2 regions of the Micromonospora sp. LOL_013 genome follow, and region 1 is predicted to be linked to the other one. Evidence: riboswitches for the same ligand, from Rfam matches in the RefSeq annotation. Region 1 holds a riboswitch; the other holds the start of a gene.

Region 1 (11,037 bases):
CGCCGCCCCGATCGCCGACGTGATGTGGTCGTACGCTGGGGCGATGTCGGTGGTCAGCGGGCCGAGCGTGTAGAACGGCGCCTGGTGGCACAGTTCCTGCTGCAGGTCCACGTTCTCCTTGATCTTGTGCATCGGCACGTGGCCGGGGCCTTCGATCATCACCTGCACGTCGTGCTCCCACGCCACGGAGGTCAGCTCGCCCAACGTCCGCAGCTCGGCGAACTGGGCGGCGTCGTTGGCGTCGGCGATCGACCCCGGCCGCAGCCCGTCACCCAGCGAGAAGGTCACGTCGTAGCGGGCCAGGATCTCGCACAGTTCGGCGAAGTTGGTGTAGAGGAAGTTCTCCTCGTGGTGCGCCAGGCACCAGGCGGCCATGATCGACCCGCCCCGGGAAACGATCCCGGTGACTCGGTCGACCGCCAACGGCACGTACGGCAGCAGCACCCCGGCATGCACCGTCATGTAGTCGACGCCCTGCTCAGCCTGCTCGATCACGGTTTCCTGGAACACGTCCCAGCTCAGCTTGACCGGATCCCCACCGACCTTCTCCAACGCCTGGTAGATCGGCACCGTGCCGATCGGCACCGCCGAGTTGCGCACGATCGCCTCGCGGGTCTCGTGGATCCCCTTGCCGGTGGACAGGTCCATCACCGTGTCCGCGCCCCACCTGGTGGCCCAGGTCAGCTTCTCCACCTCCTCGGCCACCGACGACGAGACCGCCGAGGTGCCGATGTTGGCGTTCACCTTCACCAGAAACCGACCACCGATGATCATTGGCTCGGACTCCGGGTGGTTGACGTTGGCCGGCAGCACCGCGCGTCCGGCGGCGATTTCCTCCCGTACCACCTCGGCCGGAAGGTTCTCCCGCAGCGCGACGAACTCCATCTCCGGGGTGACGGTCCCGGCCCGGGCGTACGCCAACTGGGTGGGCCGACGCCCGTGGGCCCCGGCCACCGGGGTGCCGGCACCGCGCACCGGGGCGACGTCGCCGCGCTCGGCGATCCACCGCCCGCGCAGCGCGGCCAGCCCGACCTGCGGGTCCGACCCCGGACCCGACGTGTCGTAGAGCCGGACCGGCGGGTTGTCGCCGGTAAGGGTCACCTCCGCGAACGGCACCTGGATGTCCGGTCGCGGTCCTTGCACGTACACCTTGCGCCGAGCCTGCATCAGCGGGCCTCCTTCAGGTAGTTGCCGAAATGGTCTATCGGTCCGTGACCGGAGCCCAACCGCCAGTGCCGGGCGCCGTCGAGCGCCCGCGCGACATACTCCTTGGCGAAGACCAACGCAGCTGGTACGTCGTCGCCGAGCGCCAGCCGGGCAGCCACCGCCGCCGCGAAACTGCACCCGGTGCCGTGCGTGTTGCCGGTTTCGTGCCGCTCGCCGGCCAGCCGCCAGCCGTCGACGGCGGTGCCGACGACGTCGACCGCCGGGTCCGCCGCCGCGAGCGCGTCGGCCGAGGCCGGGTCGGTCGACGTACTGTCCGGGTCGCCACCGGTCACCACCACGAACCTCGGTCCGCCGGCGGCCAGCTCCGCAGCCGCCCGGGCCATCTCGTCGACGGTCCGCACCGGCCAGCCGACCAACGCCGAGGCCTCCGCCCGGTTCGGTGTCGCGACCAGGGCGTACGGCAGCAGCCGCTCGACCGCGCCGACCACACCGAGCCGGTGCCCGCTGGTTGAGACCAGCACCGGATCGACCACCAGGTTCGGCAGCTCCCCGGCTCGGGCCAGCGCGGCGACCGCCCCGGCGATCCGGGCCGTACCGAGCATGCCGGTCTTCACCGCGCGCACCGGCAGGTCGGCGCGGACCGCCTCGATCTGGGCGAGCACCTGCGCTGCCGGCAATTGATGGACGCTGGTGACGCCGGTGGTGTTCTGCGCGGTTACCGCAGTGATCGCGCTGGTGCCGTAGACGCCGAGCGCGGCGAAGACCTTCAGGTCCGCCTGGATGCCGGCGCCGCCGCCGGAATCGGAGCCGGCGATCGTCATCGCCACCACCGGGGTGATCCGGTCGACGGGCCTCAGCTGCTCACCTCGGCCGCCGGGCATCAGCTGCTCACCTCGGCCGGTGCGGCCGCCGCGACCAACTCCGCCACGACGGCCGCCGGGTCGGCGGCGCGCATCACCGCGCCCATCACCGCCACCCCGGCGGCTCCGGCCGCTCGACAGGTGGCAACCTGCTCCGCCGTAGTCACCCCGGCGAGGGCGATCACCGGCCGGCCGGCGGCCACTCGGACCAGGCGGGCCAGCCCGGCCGGGCCCAGCGGCGGTCCGTACCCGGGCTTGGACGCGGTCACGAAGACCGGCGACACCGTCAGGTAGTCCTCCGTGGTCAGTCGGCTGAGCTCAGCCTCGTCGTGGCAGGATCGGCCGACCAGCCCGAACGCCGGTGGCGGGTACGGTCCGGCGGCGCTCAGATGCACCGCGTCACCATCCAACGGGTCGGGGCCGGCGACGATCAACGTCCCGCCGACCGGGGCGAGGATGCCGCGCAGCCGGTCGGCCAACGCGGCGCGTTCGGCCCGGGGCAGGTCGCGTTCCCGCAGCACCACCTGTCGGAGCCCGCCGGCAACCGCCGCCGCGACCACCTCCGACAGCGGCCGGGCAGTCTGCCGGCGATCGGTGAGCAACAATATCCCGTTCACAGTTCGGGTCGCCCCTCGTCCGAAGTGGATGCCAGGGCGTGGAAACGCTTCGGGATCCGCCCGGCGCGCGCCGCCAGCCGGCCTGCGTCGATGGCGTACCGCATGGCGGTGGCCATCGCGACCGGGTCGGCGGCCCGGGTGACCGCGCTGGCCAGCAGCACCGCGTCGCAGCCGAGTTCCATCGCGAGCGCGGCGTCGGAGGCAGTGCCGACCCCCGCGTCCAGCACCACCGGGATGTCCACTGACTGACGGATCAGTCGAATGTGGTGCGGGTTGAGGATGCCCAGCCCGGAGCCGATCGGCGCACCGGCCGGCATCACCGCCGCGCAGCCGGCGTCGGCCAGCCGGCGGGCCAGCACCGGATCGTCGGTGGTGTACGGCAGCACGGTGAACCCGTCGTCGACCAGCTGCTCGGCGGCGCGCAGCAGCTCGGCGCCGTCCGGCAGCAGGGTCCGTTCGTCGCCGATGACCTCCAGCTTCACCCAGTCGGTGTCGAACGCCTCGCGGGCCAGGTGGGCGACCTTGACCGCCTCGGTGGCCGTGTAGCAGCCGGCGGTGTTCGGCAGCAGCCGTACGCCGCAGCGATCCAGCAGATCGAGCAGCCCGCCGTGCATGGTGGCGGCGCTGTCCACCCGGCGCAGCGCGACCGTGACCAGGCCGGTGCCGCTGGCCGCGATCGCCTGCTCGAGGATGTGCAGGTTGGCGGCACCGCCGGTGCCGAGGATCAGCCGGGAGTCGAAACTGTGCCCGGCGACGCTGAACGGCATCCGGCTCACCCGCCCTGCGCCGCGATCAGCACCTCGACCCGGTCGCCGTCGCACAGCTGCTCGGCCGACCAGCCGCTGCGCGGCACCACCTCACCGTTGACGGCGACGGCGACGCCGCGTGCCCGGTCGGTGACCGCCCGGACGACGTCGGCCAGCACGGTCCCGGTCGGCGCGGTCATCGGTGCCCCGTTGACGATCAACTCCACGGCTGCTCCTCCCTCGCGATCTCGCTGGTCGCGGCGGTGAACCGGGCCGGCTGGAACGGCGCCAGCGCCGGATCCGGGTCGCCCCCGGCCGCCAAATCGGCGATCAGGTCGGCGGTCACCGGGGTCAGCACGATGCCGTGCCGGTGGTGCCCGGTCGCCACCAGCGCTTCCCGGCCTGCGGTGCCGCCGGCCGAGTTGACGTCGGGCTGCTGGTGCCAGCCGAGCAGCGGCGCGTTGTCCGGGGTGCCGGGCCGGGCCGCCGCCTGCGCCTCGAGCAGCTCGTACTCGGCGATCTCCGGCAGCAGATCGGCGGCGGCGCGCAGCAACTCCAGCACCGCTCCGGCGGTGACGGTGGTGTCGCCGCGCTCCTCGACGGTGGCGCCGACGACCACCTCACCGTCGGCACGGGGCACCAGGTAGACGTGCCGGCCGTCGGCGTACCCCCGGATCACATGCCGGAACCCGACGGCGCCGGCGGGTGCCCGCAGCCGCAGAATCTGGCCTTTCACCGGGCGGACCGGCAGCCCGGTCAGCGCCGCCGATCCACAGCCGGCCGCGACAACGACGACCCGCGCGTCCAGTGCGGAAAGATCGGTGACCGGCTGCGGGACGACGGTCACCCCGGCCCGGTCCAACGCGGTGTCCAACGCCGCGACCAGCCGACGCGGGTCGACCTGGTGGTCGTCGGGCATCAGCGCGCCGCCGCGCACCCTCGGCGCCAACGCCGGTTCGCGCTCGCGCAGCGCCGTGGCGCGCAGCAGCGTGATCGGCAGGTCCAGACTCTGCTGGTACGCCCAGAGGCGATCCGCCTCGCGTCGGTCGTCGCCGGTCAGCGTGACGACCAGTGTGCCGGCGGTGCGGTAACCGATATCCTGGCCGGTGACGGCGGTCAGCTCGGCGGCGAACGCCGGCCAGCGGGCCGCCGATTCGACCAGCAGCCGGGTCAGCTCAGCCTCGCCGAAGTGCGACTCGGCGACCGGGGCGAGCATCCCGGCTGCCACCGAGGACGCCCCGGATCCGGGTGCCGGGTCGTAGAGCACGGTACGCAGCCGACGCTGGGCGCACCGCCAGGCGATGCTCATCCCGATCGGCCCGCCGCCGACCACCGCAACATCAGCCCGGCTGTCGGCGTGTCCGTTGCCCGTCGCCGTCATGCCGGCGCTCCGTTGTCGGTGCTGGTAGGCCGCTGCCGCACCGCTGCCAGCAGGTCAGCGGTGGCCCGACCCGGGTCGGCGGCTGCGGCGATCGCGCCGACCACCGCGACCCCGTGCGCCCCGGCGGCCAGCAGGTCCGGCACCCGGTCCACAGTGATCCCGGCGATCGCCACCACCGGCACGTCGACCGCAGCGGCGACGGCGGCCAGCCCGGCCGGCCCGATCGGGTCGGGCAGCCCGGTCTTGGTGCCGGTGGCGTAGCACGGCCCGACCCCGAGGTACGTCGCCCCGGCGGCGACCGCCGCCCGCCCGGTGGCCGGGTCGCGGGCTGTGGCGCCGAGGATCGCGGCCGGCCCGAGCACCCGGCGGGCGGCGTCGACCGGCAGGTCCGCCGCACCGACGTGCGCACCGGCCGCGCCGGTGGCGAGCGCGACGTGCAGCCGGTCGTTGACCAGGCAGGTCACCTGGTACGCGGCGCATTCGGCGACCGCGCGGACGGTCAGCTCGTACGCCTCCCGGTCGGACATGTCGTCCTCGACGCGGACCTGCACGACCAGGTCGGCGGTGGCGTCGGCGGCGCGGGCGGCGGCGAGCGCCACCCGCAGTACGCCGAGCGGGTCGCGCCCGGGTCGGGTGTCGGTGATCAGATGCAGTCGCCCAAGGGACGGCACGGCAACGCTCCTCCCTGCGCCGGCATTACCCGGATCAGGTTCTACGGTCGGAGGCCGCGTCAGCCTCCCTCTCAGCCCGGTGCACCGGGCTCCCGTGGGTTACTTGCCTGTTACCGTACGACGGTCTCGTCGATCCGCCAAGGGTCAATCCGAGGCAACCTTCGGTCGCTGCCCACCCCGCCGCTGTCCGCCGTGACCAGGCTCACCGCCAGCTGGGCGCCAGCAACGCGGCTGATCTTTCGGCGTGCCGTTTCGGCCTGACATTTTTCGCTGGTACTGGATATGACCTTCCACCTCTTGCAGTCGCGGAGTTACGTTCTGTTTACTTATCGACTTCGATGGGGAAGGTAGTAATGTCGGCGAAGAGCAACCGGGTGACGGCACACACGGTAAGGGCACGAAGGGCAGCAAGGCTCCTGCTGGCGAGGGCTCTCGTGGTCCGCTGGGGTTCATGGTGGACTTGGCCCGAGGTCTACGGGACCTGCTGCGCGGGTGAGGCAGCTCCGGCCCGAGTACCGGGGCCCGTCCGGTCGCGTGGAAGCTGATCCATTGGCTGTGCCGGGCCCTGGTGCTTCCGTGGAGTTAGGGCAGCTGGCCCGGCTGTTCACCGGGGTTGGGCTGGCGGGTGAGTTCCCGCCGGGTGGCTGGTGGAAGGGCGTGGACCTGGTGTGACCTGCCCCGGGTGCCCCGTGCTACCGGCCACTGCCTGGGTGAGGTATTTGACCGAGTCGTCGCCGAGATGTGCGGGGATACTGCGGCTGTCGGGGTGAACTTTTCCGGCGGGCTGGACTCTTTGGCGGTGCTGGTGGCGGTGTGCCAACTGGCCCAGGTGCGACGGGTGGTGGCGTTCACCGTCGATCTGGTCGACGACGACGATGCCAGCACCGCCGTGGCGGCGGCGGATCTGGTAGCCGATCTCGGACTGCCGGCAGACCTGGTCGTTGTCGAGCCGGATGGGGCCGGACCGGTGCCTCCATGGTCGCCGCTTGGGCCGAGGTTCGACGCGTTGCCGCGCGTCAACGCCCGGGTGAACGCCGCCGCCGCAACGGCCGGTTGTGGGGTGCTACTTTCCGGCAACGGCGCGGACGAGTTGCTGGCGGCAGGGTCGTTCGCGACAGCGCAGGTCGCTGGCCGGTGGGGTCTGCGGGGTGTCCGCCGGTATCTGGCGGACATGGCCGGCACTGCAGCCGGGCGGCTCGGGGAGGCGGTGGCGGTCGTAGCCCGAGTCCTGCCGGCCAACTGGTCGGCGCGAGGCGTACTGGGCGGCGAACTGGCCCGGGTTGTGTCGCCCGACGGTGTCGCCGTTACTGGCGACCCATCACCGGCAGGACGCACTGAGGTGGGCGGCGGGTTGGGTACGCGACCATGTCGCTGGCCATAGGCAGGCGGGGCGGTCGTGGGCGGAGGCCGACCGAGTCGACACGTTCTGGCCACGCGGGTTCCTACCGGCGGCGGGCGCCGTACCGGAGGGTTCGCCGTTCCTGCATCCGGATCTGGTCACCGCCGGCTTGGCGGCACCGATCGCATCACGCTACGACCCGCGCCCCAGGCACGCCTACCATCGAATCAAGCCTTTGGTGACCGGGCTGTTTCCGGACAACATGCGGGCTGGGCTGCCGACCCGGAAGCGGTACTACGCTACTGCGTTGACCCGGTCGGTCATGGGTCCGCTGGCCGCGCCGGTGTGCGTCGGGGCCGGGCTGCTGGATGCCGCCGCAGTCACGTCATACACAGACCCGGCAACCAGGATGATGGTGACGGCGGTGGAGTCGTGGCTGGCCGGGGCGGCAACGCGCGGGTTCGCGTTCAGTGGGTGAGCCGGTACGACCAGAGCCGGTCAACCTCGGTGAAGCCGGCCCGCTCATACATCGTGTTGGCGGCGGCCCGCGAGCGTTCCGGGTCGTCGGAGGGGGCATCGTCGTCGACGTAGAGAATCACCTGCCGTCCGCCGAGTCCCGCCAGCAGGTCCAGGGCGGACCCGAGAAGGCGGGGCCCCAGCCCTTCGCCCCGGGCGGCCGGTTCCACACCGATCCACCACAGCACCCCGACCCCGTCGACCGGGTCACCGATCGTGGCCTCGGCGACCACCTGGCCGCCACGTTCGACCTCCAGGACACGACGGTCCTCCTCCCGGCGGACTCGGCAAGAGCAGCTCGGCAGGCCGGTGGCGGGCAGGTCGCGGCACATGTACCGCCAAAGATCACTGCCGACGAAACCGCATTCGGTCAGGACGGTGTGGGTGGCCGGGCGGTGCCGCACCGGCAGCGCCTCCAGGCCGAGGCCCAGCGCGGTGGCGAAGGCGAACGCCTCCACGGTCGGGCAATCGGCCAACTCGGTCAGGGCGTGATCGAGCAGCAGTCGCACGACGGCGGGGACCTCGCGGGCGTGCAGCCACAGGATCATCCCGGCACGGTCACGTGGACGGCGGGCGAAGGCGATGACGCCGACCGGCTTGCCTGTGCCGTCAACCAGCGCCTCGGTACGCAGGTCGGACAGCTCTGCCCACCACGCCGAGTCCACCGGTGAGGTTCCGTCAATCGCGGCTTGCAGCATGGCCGGCGTGCAGGCCGGCTGGCCGGGCAACCGGTCGCCGTTGATCAACGCGACCAGCTCCGAGGTGGCGGTGGTGACCGGGGTCAGCAGTGACGTGGCCATCCTCAGCCTCCTCTCGAGTAAGTCAGCTGGTGAAGGTGCCAGCTCTCGCGGCGGCGACGAAACTCGACCAGCTCGCCGGGGCGATCACCAGCGCCGGACCAGCCGGATCCTTCGAGTCCCGCACCCCGACGACCCCACCCAGTCCGTCCGCCACCTCGACGCACTGACCCTGGTTGTTTGATCGGCTGCTCTTGCGCCAGCTAGCTCCGGAAAGATCGATCATGACTCGTACTCCTTCGCGGTCCGCCAGAAGAGGTCACGACTGGCCTGCTCGCTCAGCGCCCGGCCAGCGATGTCGGTGAAGGTCCAAGCGTACCGCTCAGCCTCATCCGGCCGATCGAGGAACAGAGCTCCTGTCAGCTCCTCCACGTAGACAGTCGTCGGCTCGTTCCCTTCTGGAAAATCAAGAAGAGTGAACGAACCGTGCGCCATCAGGCCGGCGTGCAGCCCGGCGCTGAACGGCAGCACCCGGATCGAAATGTTCGGCTGCTCCCCGGCCTGAGCCAGCCGACGCAGCTGCCCGGCCATGATCTGCCCGCTGCCAATCGGTCGACGCAGGATCGCTTCGTCGAGCACGATGTCGAACCTGGGCAGGTAGGGCTCCATCCGGGTCAGCAACCGCGCGCGACGCATCCGCATCTCGACCCTGCGCTCGATCTCCTCCGCCGGCACTTCGTACTGGTTCACGCTGAACACGGCAGTTGCGTACTCGCGGGTCTGCAGCACGCCGGAGACGAGCTCCGTATGGAATTCGCGGAGGTGGGCGGCAGCCTCCTCCAGACCGATGAACAGCTCGAACCAGGACGGGATGCTGGCGTAGTCGTGCCACCAGCCCTTCTCCTTGGTCTTCGGGGCCAGCGCGGCCAGCGCCTCGATGGTCTTCAGGTCCGCGCCGTACAGCTCGCAGAGCAGCACCACATCCTCGGCGCGGATCGGCACCTCACCGCGCTCCATCCGCAGCAGCTTGGTCGCCGACCACTCCAACTCCCGGGCCGCCGTGGTCTGCGGCACCCCGGCCAACCGCTCACGCAGCCGACGCAGCTCCCGACCGAGCTGCCGGCGGGGCACCGACGAGTTCAACAATGCTGCGGGCACGTTGCCACCTCCTGATACGCCACTCACCGACGGCTGAATGATCGACAGACGACAGTCACTATCGAGTGGACATATCTCTACCACAACGCCACGACACCGTTGCCGAACCGCTAATTGATCATTGACTGACGGCTGTCCTGAAAATCGGCACGAAGCACCGCGATCCGCAGCCGGCCTCCACTCCACGCAATGCAGGTACCCGATCATCGGCGGAAGTCCAGCCGAGGAGTCAGGATCATGGGAGGCTCAGCCGTGCCGGCACTCCCCCGGCGCGGCCGGTGACGCGAATCAGCTCGAGGGAACCGTCATTGTCGTCAAAACGGCCCCGAGACAACAATGTGGGTTCCCTCGGCGCCGTGGCGCGATCCGGTCCAGCGCCGGTCAGCTCAGCGAGCCGCCGGGGCCGGCGGGCTCCGGCAGGATCGACCGCAGTTCGGCGAGGTCGGCGGCGTCCGGCTGCCACGACCCGGCGACGGCGTTCGCCCGTACCTGCTCGGGGGTGGTCGCCCCGGCGATCACCGACGCCACGGCCGGCTGCGCGGCCAGGCCGCCGATCGCAACCGCGAGCAGCGGCACATCCCGCTTCGCGGCGTACCCGTCGAGGGCCTCGATGACGTCCCACGGCGCTCCACCGAGCCGGGCGGCGTACCGGCTGCTCTCGCCGGCCAGCCGGCTGCCCGGCGGCGGCGCCTCGCTCCGGCGGTACTTGCCGGTCAGCAGCCCGTCGGCGAGCGGGAAGTACGGCAGCAGCCCCAGGCCGAAGCGCCGGCAGGCCGGCACCACCTCCCGCTCCACCCGCCGGTCCAGCAGGTTGTACTCGTTCTGCGCACTGATGAACGGTGACAACCCGGCGGTACGCGCGACCCACGCCGCCTCGGCGATCTGCCAGCCAGCGAAGTTCGAGCAACCCACATAGCGGACCTTGCCGGCACGGACCAGGTCGTCCAGGGCCCGCAGGGTTTCCTCGACCGGGGTGACCGGGTCCGGCTCATGGAACTGGTACAGGTCGATGTGGTCGGTGCCGAGTCGACGCAGCGACGCCTCGACGGCCCGCATGATGTACCGCCGCGAGCCGCGTACCCCGTGGTCGACGCCGTTGCGGCCGGACATGTCCATGCCGAACTTGGTGGCCAGCACCACGTCGTCGCGGCGGCCGCGCAGCGCCGCCCCGAGCTGCTCCTCGGAACCGCCGTGCGGGGTGCCGTAGATGTCGGCGGTGTCGAACAGGGTGATCCCGGCGTCGATCGCCGCGTCGACCACCGCCCGGGTACCGGCGGCGTCGAGCTTGCGGCCGAAGTTGTTGCAGCCGAGCCCGACCGCCGACACCATCAGCCCCGAGTCGCCCAACCGGCGGTAGATCATCTCCGTCACACCGGCCAGCCTACGACGGTCAGCGTACGTCCCAGACCGGCTCGGGGACCTCGACCACCTCGCCGTCGCCCTGGAACAGCACGAACCGGTCGAAGGACCGGCTGAACCAACGGTCGTGAGTGACCGCGATCACCGTACCCTCGAAGGCCTTCAGCCCTTCCTCCAGCGCCTCTGCCGACGCCAGGTCCAGGTTGTCGGTCGGCTCGTCGAGCAGCAGCAGGGTGGCGCCGGACAACTCCAGCAGCAGCACCAGGAACCGGGCCTGCTGGCCGCCGGAGAGGGTGCCGAACCGCTGGTCGCCCTGGCCGGCCAGGTCGTAGCGGCTCAGCACGGCCATCGCCGCGTGCCGGTCCATCCCGTCGCGGTGGTCGTCGCCGCGCCACAGTACGTCGGCGAGGGCCTGGTCGAGCAGTTCCGGCCGGTCGTGGGTCTGCGAGAAGTGGCCGGGACGCACCCGGGCGCCGAGCCGGACCT
Region 2 (11,037 bases), on a different contig from region 1:
TCGGCGAGGTCAGCGACGCCGACCTGGTCGTCTACCTGAGTGGCTTTCAGCCCGCCGTCGATGACGCGGTGGAGCAGGAGGCTGGCGACCACGCCTTCGATGTGGTGGAGGTCGAGCCGCTGCTGGACGCCACGGACGGTGGGCACAGCCACGACCACGACGGCGAGGACGACCACGCCGACGAAGACGAGCACGCCGACGAAGACGAGCACGCCGAGAACGAGGCGGACGACCACGCCGACGAGACCGGCGCGAAGGACCCGCACCTGTGGCTGGACCCCACCCGGTTCGCCACCGTCGGTGACGCGCTGGCCGAGCGTCTCGCCGCCGTCGACCCGGACCACGCCGACGACTTCACCGCCCGCGCCGCCGCGCTGCGCACCGAGTTGGAAACCCTGGACGCCGAGTACACCGAGCGGCTGGCCGACTGCGAGCGCCGGGAAATCATCACCAGCCACGCCGCCTTCGGCTACCTGACCGTCCGCTACCAGCTCGACCAGATCGCAATCACCGGGTTGAGCCCGGAGGACGAGCCGACCCCGCAGCGCCTCGCAGAGGTGATCGAGGAGGCCCGGGAGCACCAGGCGACGACGATCTTCTTCGAGACCCTGGTCAGCCCGAGCGTCGCCGAGACCATCGCTGACGAGACCGGCGCCGAGACTGCGGTGCTCGATCCGATCGAGGGACTGCAGCCGGACGCCGACGGGGACTATTTTTCGGTGATGCACGACAATCTGAACAATCTGACCGACGCCCTGGGGTGTTCGTGACCACCAGCGTCGTCCAGGTATCGCGCGGAGCGGTCGGCTACGACAACCGCACCGTACTTCGCTCCGTCGACCTCACCGTGACCAGCGGTGAGGTCGTCGCGCTGCTGGGCGCCAACGGCTCCGGCAAGTCGACCCTGATCCGCGCCGCGCTCGGGCTGGTGCCGCTGCGCGGCGGCTCGGTGCACCTGTTCGGGGTGCCGGCCGGACGGTTCCGGCAGTGGCACCGGATCGGCTACGTCCCACAACGGCTCGGTGCCGGCAGCGGCGTACCGGCCACCGTGGGCGAGGTGGTCGCCTCCGGCCGACTGGCCCGCCGCGGCGTACTGCGGCCGCCCGGCGCCGCCGACCGCACCGCTGTCGCCGCGGCGCTGACCGCCGTCGGCCTCGCCGACCGGTCCCGGGATCCGGTGGCCACGCTCTCCGGCGGGCAGCAGCAACGCACGCTGATCGCCCGCGCGCTGGCCGGCGAACCGGAGCTGCTGGTGCTCGACGAACCCACCGCCGGGGTCGACGCGGCCAGCCAGGAGGCGTTCGCCCGGGCGCTCGGCGCGTTCGTGGCCGGCAACGGTACGGTGCTCCTCGTCGCCCACGAGCTCGGTCCGCTGCAACCGCTGATCGACCGGGCCGTGGTGCTGCACCACGGCGAGGTGGTGCACGACGGCCCGGTGCCCGCGCCGGCCGGCCACCACGCGGACCCGGGACACGACCACGTCCATCCGCATGCTTCGGTGGAACCGTCCCGGATGTGGAGCGCATGAGCATCTTCCAGTACGAGTTCATGATCCGGGCACTGATCGGGGCCCTGGTCATCGGCCTGGCCGCCCCGGCCCTCGGCATCTACCTGGTGCAGCGTCGGATGTCGTTGATCGGCGACGGCGTCGGCCACGTGGCGCTGACCGGCGTCGGCGTCGGTCTGCTGCTGGACCGGTCCCCGGTGCTCACCGCCGTGATCGCTGCCGCGGTCGGGGCGGTCGCCATCGAGCTGCTGCGCGAACGCGGGCGTACCTCCGGTGACATGGCGCTGGCGCTGCTCTTCTACGGCGGCATCGCCGGTGGGGTGATGCTGGTCGGGCTGGCCGGAGACCGCAGCAACGCCAACCTGATGGCGTACCTCTTCGGCTCGCTCACCACCGCCTCCGTCGAGGACCTGTGGGTGATCGTGGTGCTCGCCGCGGTCGTGCTGACCGCGATGCTGCTGCTGCGGCCGGCGCTGTTCGCCATCTGCCACGACGAGGAGTACGCCCGGGTCTCCGGCCTGCCGGTGCGCACCCTCAACCTGCTGATCGCGGTGACCACCGCGGTGACCGTCACCATCGCCATGCGGGCGGTCGGCCTGCTGCTGGTCAGCGCGCTGATGGTGGTCCCGGTGGCGACCGCCCAGCAGATCACTCGGGGCTTCCGCAGCACCATGGCGATGGCGATGATCATCGGTACGGCCTCCGCCGGCTGCGGGGTGTGGCTGGCCGGCACCGCCGACACCGCGATGGGCGCGACCATCGTGATCCTGGCGATCGCTGCCTTCGCGGCCACCGCCGTCGGCGCCGGGACGTGGCGGCGGCTGCGCCGCCGGGCCGGCACGCTGGCCGTCCACCGCCGGCAGCCCCGCGAGGTCGAACCGCCCGAGGTGGTCCTGGACTGTCCCGCCGAGATGGTCCCGGATCGTCCCGTCTGACCTGGTACAGACCCGGCGACGAGCACCGCTGAGCCGCCTGCCTGCCGATCCGGCTCCGGTATTGGTTACCGTTGCGGGGTGACGATGGCCAACGGCTACGACGGGTACGAGAGCGCCAGCGAGTTGCTGCGCGCACTCTCTGCCCCGCTGCGGGTGGCCATCGTGACCGAGCTCGCCCAGGGTGAGCGATGTGTCCACGAACTCGTGCAGAAGCTCGGCGCGCCGCAGCCGCTGGTGTCCCAGCATCTGCGGGTGCTGCGGGGCGCGGGCGTGGTGCACGGCTCCCGGCGTGGCCGGGAGATCGCTTACGCGCTGGTCGACGAACACGTCGCGCACATCGTAGCGGACGCTGTCAGTCATGCCCGGGAGGTCCGGTGAGCAGCCGCCGGCACTGGCCCGGGCAGAACACGTCCCGGAGGCCCTGAATGAGGACTGGAGACACCACACCCGGCACCGCGGAGCCCTCGACGGTGCGCAACACCCGGCAACGCAGCGCGGTCAGCGCCATCCTCGACGAGCTCGCCGGCTTCCACAGCGCCCAGGAGCTGCACGCCATGCTGCGCCAGCGGGGCGACCGGGTCGGTCTGACCACGGTCTACCGGACGTTGCAAGGGCTGGCCGACTCCGGCGAGGTCGACGTGATGCGCCCGCCCGGCGGCGAGCACCTGTACCGGCGGTGCAGCCAGGGCCACCACCACCATCTGGTCTGTCGCTCGTGCGGAAGCGCGGTCGAGGTGGCCGGGCCGGCGGTGGAAAACTGGGCGGAACGGATCGCGGCCCAGCACGGCTACGTCGGGGTCAGCCACACCATGGAGATCTTCGGGACCTGCCCGAAATGCGCCGCCCGGCGTACCCCTACGACGTGACCGCGCCCGCGCGATTCCGGTCCTCGTACGGCACGCTGTGCGCATGCAGATCTACGCCGACCGTTTCCGCGCGCCGCCCGGCAACTCGCCACCGACCTGATCGTCGTCGTTTCGGGTCTACCTGTGGATCCGCGCCGCCAGCTGGCTGCAGGACCGGGTCGGCGAGCTGGCCCTGGCGCTGGCCACCCGCCCGCTCGGCACCATCGGCGGCCACCGAGGCGTTGGCGGAACTGGAGCTGCGGGCGTTGGGCCTACGTGGCCGGCGCTGACCGGCCGCCACCCGCACCACGGTCGCCACCCGCACCACCGTCGGCACCACCGTCCTCGTCCTCATCCTCGTCGCCGTCCAGCCAACCACGGTGTACGAAGGGCAGGGCGACCCAGAAGATCAGGAACCATACCCCGGTGAGACCGCTGAGCACGAACGCGACCGGTCGGGACAGGATGAAGTCGGTGACCAGCAGCACCGAGCTGACCATGGCGACCAGCATCAGGCTGAGACCCCCGCTGGCCATCCGGTGGGCGAACCGGACCTGCTCCGGCTTACGGCCACGCCGGAAGAGCGCCCGGTGGAACGCCACCGGCGAAATGATCAACGCTGCGGCGGCCGCCGCCGCCAGCAGCGCCACCACGTACACGTCCCGTTGAAACCCGTTCGTGTCGGGGAACCCGCTGCTGAACGGCAGGGTCAGCAGGAACGCGAAGAGGATCTGCACCCCGGTCTGGGCGACCCTCAGCTCCTGTAGCAGATCGGAAAAGTTGCGCTGCCAGCGTTCCTTCTCAGTCTCCCGGTCCACGTCCGCTCGTCCTCCTGCCGGACCGCCCACGCTCAACTGGCGGTCAGCAACGTGCCCCGGACGCCACGGCGGGAAACCTCTACTCGTACTGCTGCCGGGGGGCGTCGATCTGCTGCCACGACTCGACCGCCAGATAGGGGATGCTGGCCCCGTTCACCGGGTCGGTGCCGATCCGGTCGCTGTACCGGCCGACCACCGCGATCCAGGTGTCCGCCGGCAGCCCGGTCGGGGCGCTGCCGTCCATCCCGACCTTGATCGGCCGGCCGTCGGCGGCACAGCAGGAGAGCACGATCCGGGCCAGCATCGGCTCACCGTCCGGGCCGTCGGTGACGAAGCCGGTGAGCCGTACGTCGCGCCCGTCCAGCGACCGGCCCTCGTCGAAGATCGCCCGGGAGGCGTAGTCGAGCACGCTGATCTCGGCCGGATCGCCGTCCGGCAGCGGCGGATAATCCGACGATGCCTGCTCGCTGCTCAACGCGGTGCCGGCCTGCGCGACGGCGTACGAACCCAGCGCCGGCGGGGCGACCAGTAGCAGCCCGAGCACCGGCAGGATCAGCAGCCAGCCCACCCTCGGCTCGTGATGGGCGTGGCCGTGGCCGTCGTCGGCGGAGCAACCGTGCCCGTCGTCGACGGCGTGGCCGTGCCCGGCATGTACGCCGACGGCAGGGGCCGGTGTCGACCGACGCCGCAGGTCGTGCCAGAGCGTCATGACCGCTGCGACGATCAGCAGCAGGCCGGCGGCGATCAGGAACGGTTGCAGCGCCTCCTTGACGTACCGCAGGTACATGTCGGTGACGCTGGCCCGTACCACCGCGCCGCCGAGGAGCAGCAGCACCACGCCTTGAGCCTGTTTGTTCACAACAGCACCGTCCCCACCGCGACCGCCACCACGATGGCGATCAGGAATGTCGCCGGAGCGAACCGGTACGCGAATCTGCGCCCGAACGTGCCGGCCTGCATCGAGACAAGTTTCAGGTCGACCATCGGGCCGACGACCAGGAAGACCAGCCGTGAGGTGAGCGAGAACTGCGACAGCGAGGCCGCGACGAAGGCGTCCGCCTCCGAGCAGATCGACAACAGCACGGCGAGTACGGCGAGCGCCAGAATGGACAGCACCGGGTTGTCTGCGAGGGTCTGCAGCCAGCGCTCCGGCACCAGCACGTTGATGCTGGCGGCGGCCATCGCGCCGATGACCAGGAAACCGCCGGCGTGCATGATGTCGTGCCGGACCGCCGCCCAGAACGCCCGCGCCCGGGACAGGTCGTCCAGGTCGGGCCGGCGCGGCAGGCGAATCCAATCGGTGCGACCCAGCCGCAGCCACAGCCAGCCCATCACGACCGCGACGAGCAGGCTGGCGACACCTCGACCGACGACCATCTCGGGGTTGTTCGGGAAGGCAACCGCCGTGGCCACCAGCACGATCGGGTTGATCGCCGGAGCGGCGAGCAGGAAGGCCAGCGCGGCAGCCGGCGCGACGCCCCGACGGATCAGCGACCCGGCGATCGGCACCGAACCGCACTCGCAGCCGGGCAGCACCACCCCGGCGGCGCTGGCCACCGGCACCGCCAGCGCCGGGTGTTTCGGCAACGCCTTCGCCCAGAACGACCTGGGTACGAAGACTGCGATCACCGCAGAGAGCCCCACCCCGAAGACCAGGAACGGCATCGCCTGAACCATCACCGACACGAAGACCGTGGTCCAGGTCTGCAGCCGGGGGTCGGAGATCAGGTTGGCCAACGGCTCGCGGAAGATCACCAGCCCGATCAGCAGGAAGGCGAGCACCTCCACTGAGCCGACCCGGTCACCGAACAGCCGGCGTCGGGGCGGACGCGGGCCGCCGGGCGGTCCGGCGCCGCCGCCGGACCCGGGCAGGTCGTCGTCGGCCGGTGCGGCCCAGTCGATGTCGTCGCCTGGGCGCGTCCGACGCGTCGCGGTGCGATCGGCAGCGGTCACGGCGGGCTGGTCCCCTCGCTGGTGTGAAGGCGGGCAGTTCACGATAACCCGCGCAGGGGTGCCCGCCACCACACCGGGACGCGCCCACTGTCGGTGCGGTGCCGCCGGTGCTAGCGTCGGTGGCACAACCTGATGTCCCACAGGGGAGCGCACACAGCGCTGAGAGTGCGGGGAGTCCCGCAGACCCTCGAACCTGATCTGGGTAATGCCAGCGCAGGGAGTTGGAGCGACGTATGACGCAGCAATCTTTGCCCGCCGACCGCAGCTGGCGGACCGTCGACATCGTGGTCGCCTCGGTGATCGCCGTCGCGTTCGGGGTGGTCTTCTGGCTGTGGGGGTTGATCTGGGCCGCTACCGAGGCCGCGTTCACCTTCTTCCCGCCCGCTCAGGCGGTGCTGTACGGGGTATGGCTGGTGCCGGCCGTGCTCGGCGCACTGGTGATCCGCAAGCCGGGGGCCGCGCTGTTCTGCGAGCTGGTCGCCGCGGTCGTCTCGGCGGCGTTGGGCAGCCAGTGGGGCGCCGTGGTGATCGTGCAGGGGCTGGCCCAGGGGGTCGGTGCCGAGCTGGTGTTCCTGGCGGTGGCGTACCGCTCGTTCCGGCTGCCGGTGGCGCTGGCCGCCGGTGCGGCCGCCGGGCTCGGCGCGGCGATCTTCGACCAGATCCGCTACTACGCGCCGTACGACCTGGTCAGTTTCCGGATTCCGATCTTCATCGTCACCGTGGTCAGCGCGATCGTGCTGGCCGGTGCCGGCAGCGTGGCGCTGACCCGGGCCCTGGCCCGCACCGGGGTGCTCGACCGGTTCCCCTCCGGCCGCGACCGCACCACGGTGTGACCCGGCCGCGACCGTGCGGGTCGTGAGCCGGCTGGAGCTGCGCGGGTTCGGCTGGCGACACGCCGGCCGCCGGGCCTGGGCGGTCCGTGACGTCGACCTGAGCGTTGACGCCGGTGAACGGGTCCTGCTGCTCGGGCCGTCGGGGGCCGGCAAGAGCACGCTGCTGGCGGCGATCGCCGGGGTGCTGCCGGCTGACTCGGGCGAGCAGGCCGGCACCGTCACCGTCGACGGGCTCGACCCGCGCAAGGCCCGCGAGCGGGTCGGCATTGTCTTCCAGGATCCGCAGACCCAGCTGGTGATGGCGCGCAGCGGCGACGACGTGGCGTTCGGTCTGGAGAACCGGGGGGTGCCGGCCGAGCAGATCTGGCCGCGGGTGGACGCCGCGCTGGCCCGGGTCGGCTTCCGGTACGGCCGGGACCGGCCGACGGTCGCGTTGTCCGGCGGCGAGCAGCAGCGACTGGCCCTGGCCGGGGCGCTCGCCCTGCGGCCGGGTCTGCTGCTGCTGGACGAACCGACCGCCAACCTGGACCCGGCCGGCGCCGACCTGGTCCGCAACGCCGTCGCCGGGGCGCTCGACGGGGACCGGGACACCACACTGGTGATCGTCGAGCACCGGGTGGCGCAGGCGCTGCCGCTGGTCGACCGGGTGGTGGTGCTGTCCGCCGGGGGCGGGGTGCGGGCTGACGGCGAGCCGGACGAGGTCTTCGACCGGTACGGCGGGCAACTGGCCGCCGACGGTGTCTGGGTGCCCGATCAGCCGCTGCCGCAGCGCGGTGGTTTCCCTGCCCGGGCCGGTGAGCCGCTGCTGATCGCCGACCGGGTCGGGCTGGTGCCCCGGCTCGCCCCGCTCGCCGACGAGGTGCCGCTACGCGCCGGCGAGGCGCTGGCCGTGCTGGGGCCCAACGGTGCCGGCAAGACCACGCTGGCCCTGCTGCTCGGCGGGCTGGTCGCAGCCACCGACGGAACGGTCCAGGCCACCGCCGCGTTGACCGGCGACGGCCGGGTCGGCCCGGCCCCGCACCGGTGGCGGGCACCGGAGCTGGTCCGCCGGATCGGCAACGTGTTCCAGAACCCGGAGCACCAGTTCGTCGCCACCACGGTGGCCGACGAGCTGGCTCTCGGCCCGCGCCGCTGCGGGCTGGCGGAGTCGACCGTCGCCAGGGTGGTCGACGAGTTGCTGCAGCGGCTGCGGCTGGACCGGTTGGCGGCTGCCAACCCGTACACCCTCTCCGGTGGTGAGGCGCGGCGGCTGAGTGTGGCGACCGCCCTGGCCACCGCGCCCCGCCTGCTGGTGCTCGACGAGCCGACGTTCGGCCAGGACCGGCGTACCTGGCTCGAACTGGTCACGCTGCTCGGTGAGCTGCGCGACGCCGGGCACGGGATCGTGACGGTGACCCACGACGTCGACCTCGTCGCCGCCCTCGCCGACCGGCGGTTGACCCTATGAGCCGGCCGGCGGTTGATTCTGTGAGCGGGCCGGCGGCTGACCCGGTGATCGGCGAACCGGACGGCACCAGGACGGCGCCGCTGGCCCGCCGCAACCCGGTAGCGAAGCTCGCCGCCGCGCTGGTCTTCTCGGTGCTGCTGCTGGCCACTCTGGACCCGGTGGCGCCGGCCGTCGCGATCGCCGTCGAGCTCGCCGTGGTCCCGCTGTTCGGGCTCGGCTACCGGGCCCTGCTGCGCCGGATGGCGCCGCTGCTGCTGAGCGCCGCCGGTGTGCTGGTCACCCTGACGTTGTTCGCCGCCGAACGGACCGGCCCGGTGCTGCTCGCCGCCGGGCCGGTGCTGGTGACCAGCGGCGTGCTGGTCACCGCACTCGGGCTGGCGTTGCGCCTGCTGGCCGTGGCGCTGCCCGGTGTGCTGGTCTTCGCCACCACCGACCCGACCGACCTGGCCGACGCCCTGGTGCAGAACGTCAAGGCCCCGCCCCGGTTCGCGATCGGGGCGCTCGCCGCGTTCCGGCTGGTGCCGATGCTGGCCGCCGAGTGGCAGTTGCTGGCGATGGCCCGCCGGGCCCGGGGCATCGACGCGGGTCGCAACCCGGTGCGTCGGCTCCGGTTGTTCGCGACGACCGCCTTCGGGCTGCTGGTGCTGGCGATCCGCCGGGGCACCCGGCTGGCCACCGCGATGGACGCCCGGGGATTCGACGCCGGCATCCCCCGGACCAGTGCCCGGCGGCAACGGTTCGGGGCGGCCGACGCCGCTCTGGTTGTCGGTGCCGCAGTCGCCGCCGGAGGGTCGCTGGCGGTCAGTTTCGCCGCCGGGGTCTTCCGCCCGGTGATCGGCTGAGCCCGGCCCGGCCACTCCCCGGCAGAAAGATCAGCAGGTCACGCCAGGTGTCACAGATGCACATATGGCAACACCTTCACGGCACGTGCGCCGCAACGACGGCAGTACGTCGCCTGCTGTTTCCCCACCTCCACGAGATTGACCGCGACAAAGTTGATCTGGGAGGCGGAACAGGGATGGGACACCACCACCATCATCACCACCACGACCACGCAGCGAGCGGTGCCGACGTACCGGCACCGCTCGACCTGTCGGTGCCGGACGCCGAACTGTCGCCGACCGAGGCGTCCCGGCGTACCTTCCTGCGGAACGCCGGGCTGCTCGGAGCCGGCGCAGCCGCGTCGTCGGTGCTGGCCGGCGGACACGCCGCGCACGCCGCACCGGCCAACGACCACGCCGGCGGCGGCACCGGCGGCGGCCAGGCCAACGACGGTGAGTTCGTCTGGCTGGCCGGCGACCACCACATCCACACCCAGTACAGCTCGGACGCCATGTACCGGGTGGTCGACCAGGCCAAGCACGCCCGCGCGTACGGTCTGGACTGGATCGTCATCACCGACCACGGCAACGCTACCCACTCCCGCATCGGGGTGGAGAAGGTCAACCCGGACATCGTCGAAACCCGCAAGGAAATCAAGGACCTGCTGATCTACCAGGGCCTGGAGTGGAACATCCCGTCCGCCGAGCACGGCACGGTCTTCGTCCAGCCGGGGCCGAACGAGGTCGCCGTACTCAAGCAGTTCGAGACCGACTACGACGGTTCGGTCAACGGCACCAGCAGCCCGAGCCCGGAGAACGAGGCGCTCGCCATCGCCGGCATCAAGTTCCTCGGTGACGAGGTCCGCCGACGCCGGATCGGTGGTGCGCTGTTCCTGGCCAACCACCCGTCCCGGCGGGGCGTCGACTCGCCGCACGAGGTGCGGGCCTGGCGCGACGCCGACCCGACCGTGGCGGTCGGCATGGAGGGCGCCCCGGGTCACCAGGCGTCCAGCCTGCCGGCGCCGAACGGCCCGGGTCGCGGTCGCGGCTACTACGAGGGCAGCCCGTCGGCGGCGTCGTTCCCCGGCTACCCGTTGGAGAGCTACCGCACCTGGGGCGGGTTCGACTGGATGACCTCCACCGTGGGCGGGCTGTGGGACAGCCTGCTCGCCGAGGGCAAGCCGTGGTGGATCAGCGCCAACTCCGACTCGCACATCAACTACCTGGGTACGTCGATGCGCGGTCCGGACAGCGACTTCAACGCCAACGGCAAGTACAACGACCCGGTGTACGGGCCGCTGATCACCACCGCCGGTGACTTCTGGCCGGGACAGTACAGCCGTACCCACGTCGGCGCGCAGGCGTTCGGCTACCGCGCGGTGATGGACGCCATCCGGGCCGGCCGGGTCTGGGTGGACCACGGCGGTCTGATCCGGGGCCTGGACATGCGGGTCCGCCGGCTCAACGACCAGCGGCCGGGTGCCGGTGCCACGCTCGGCGGCACGCTGAAGATCAAGAGTGGTACGTCGGTCGTGGTGACCCTGGACATCGATCTGGCCACCGTGCCGAACTGGGCGCAGTTCGTGCCGAAGCTGGCCCGGGTGGACCTGATCGTCGGCGACGTCACCGGACCGGTCACCGACCAGGACACCTTCACCGCCCCGACCACCCGGGTGGCCGCCTCGTTCGAGGTGCAGCCGGGCCGCAAGCGGGTGTCGTTCAGCTACCCGCTGGGCCGGGTGGACCGGCCGATGTACGTCCGGGTGCGCGGCACCGACGGTAACCGCAGCGCGCCCGGTCTGATGGGTGCGGCGGTCGACCCGCACGGCCCGGCGATGGACGTGCTCGGCGACGCCGACCCGTGGCTGGACCTGTGGT

Evidence for each region. A riboswitch is a leader RNA that binds a small molecule or an ion and turns the genes downstream of it on or off. The one in region 1 is predicted to bind thiamine pyrophosphate.
Region 2: it holds a riboswitch for thiamine pyrophosphate, as region 1 does, so the genes downstream of both, ACFHWS_RS10850 (ECF transporter S component) here and ACFHWS_RS00565 (thiamine phosphate synthase) in region 1, are expected to answer to the same signal.

Annotation. Positions count from the first base shown of each region.
Region 1 is NZ_JBHMIQ010000001.1:97,254-108,290, reverse strand. Features, by position in the region: gene thiC (phosphomethylpyrimidine synthase ThiC) at 1-1,167, opposite strand, end outside; gene thiD (bifunctional hydroxymethylpyrimidine kinase/phosphomethylpyrimidine kinase) at 1,167-2,006, opposite strand; gene ACFHWS_RS00585 (thiamine phosphate synthase) at 2,048-2,644, opposite strand; gene ACFHWS_RS00580 (thiazole synthase) at 2,641-3,411, opposite strand; gene thiS (sulfur carrier protein ThiS) at 3,417-3,617, opposite strand; gene thiO (glycine oxidase ThiO) at 3,608-4,771, opposite strand; gene ACFHWS_RS00565 (thiamine phosphate synthase) at 4,768-5,442, opposite strand; TPP riboswitch at 5,437-5,548, opposite strand; gene ACFHWS_RS00560 (asparagine synthase-related protein) at 6,083-6,823, shown strand; gene ACFHWS_RS00555 (hypothetical protein) at 7,089-7,259, shown strand; gene ACFHWS_RS00550 (GNAT family N-acetyltransferase) at 7,249-8,097, opposite strand; gene ACFHWS_RS00545 (DUF397 domain-containing protein) at 8,120-8,320, opposite strand; gene ACFHWS_RS00540 (helix-turn-helix domain-containing protein) at 8,317-9,192, opposite strand; gene ACFHWS_RS00535 (aldo/keto reductase) at 9,574-10,554, opposite strand; gene ACFHWS_RS00530 (ABC-F family ATP-binding cassette domain-containing protein) at 10,583-11,037, opposite strand, start outside.
Region 2 is NZ_JBHMIQ010000013.1:60,991-72,027, forward strand. Features, by position in the region: gene ACFHWS_RS10810 (metal ABC transporter substrate-binding protein) at 1-770, shown strand, start outside; gene ACFHWS_RS10815 (metal ABC transporter ATP-binding protein) at 767-1,528, shown strand; gene ACFHWS_RS10820 (metal ABC transporter permease) at 1,525-2,442, shown strand; gene ACFHWS_RS10825 (ArsR/SmtB family transcription factor) at 2,527-2,820, shown strand; gene ACFHWS_RS10830 (Fur family transcriptional regulator) at 2,868-3,308, shown strand; gene ACFHWS_RS10835 (DUF6328 family protein) at 3,560-4,105, opposite strand; gene ACFHWS_RS10840 (TIGR03943 family putative permease subunit) at 4,185-4,964, opposite strand; gene ACFHWS_RS10845 (permease) at 4,961-5,977, opposite strand; TPP riboswitch at 6,190-6,295, shown strand; gene ACFHWS_RS10850 (ECF transporter S component) at 6,292-6,891, shown strand; gene ACFHWS_RS10855 (ABC transporter ATP-binding protein) at 6,914-8,338, shown strand; gene ACFHWS_RS10860 (energy-coupling factor transporter transmembrane component T family protein) at 8,383-9,180, shown strand; gene ACFHWS_RS10865 (PHP domain-containing protein) at 9,357-11,037, shown strand, end outside.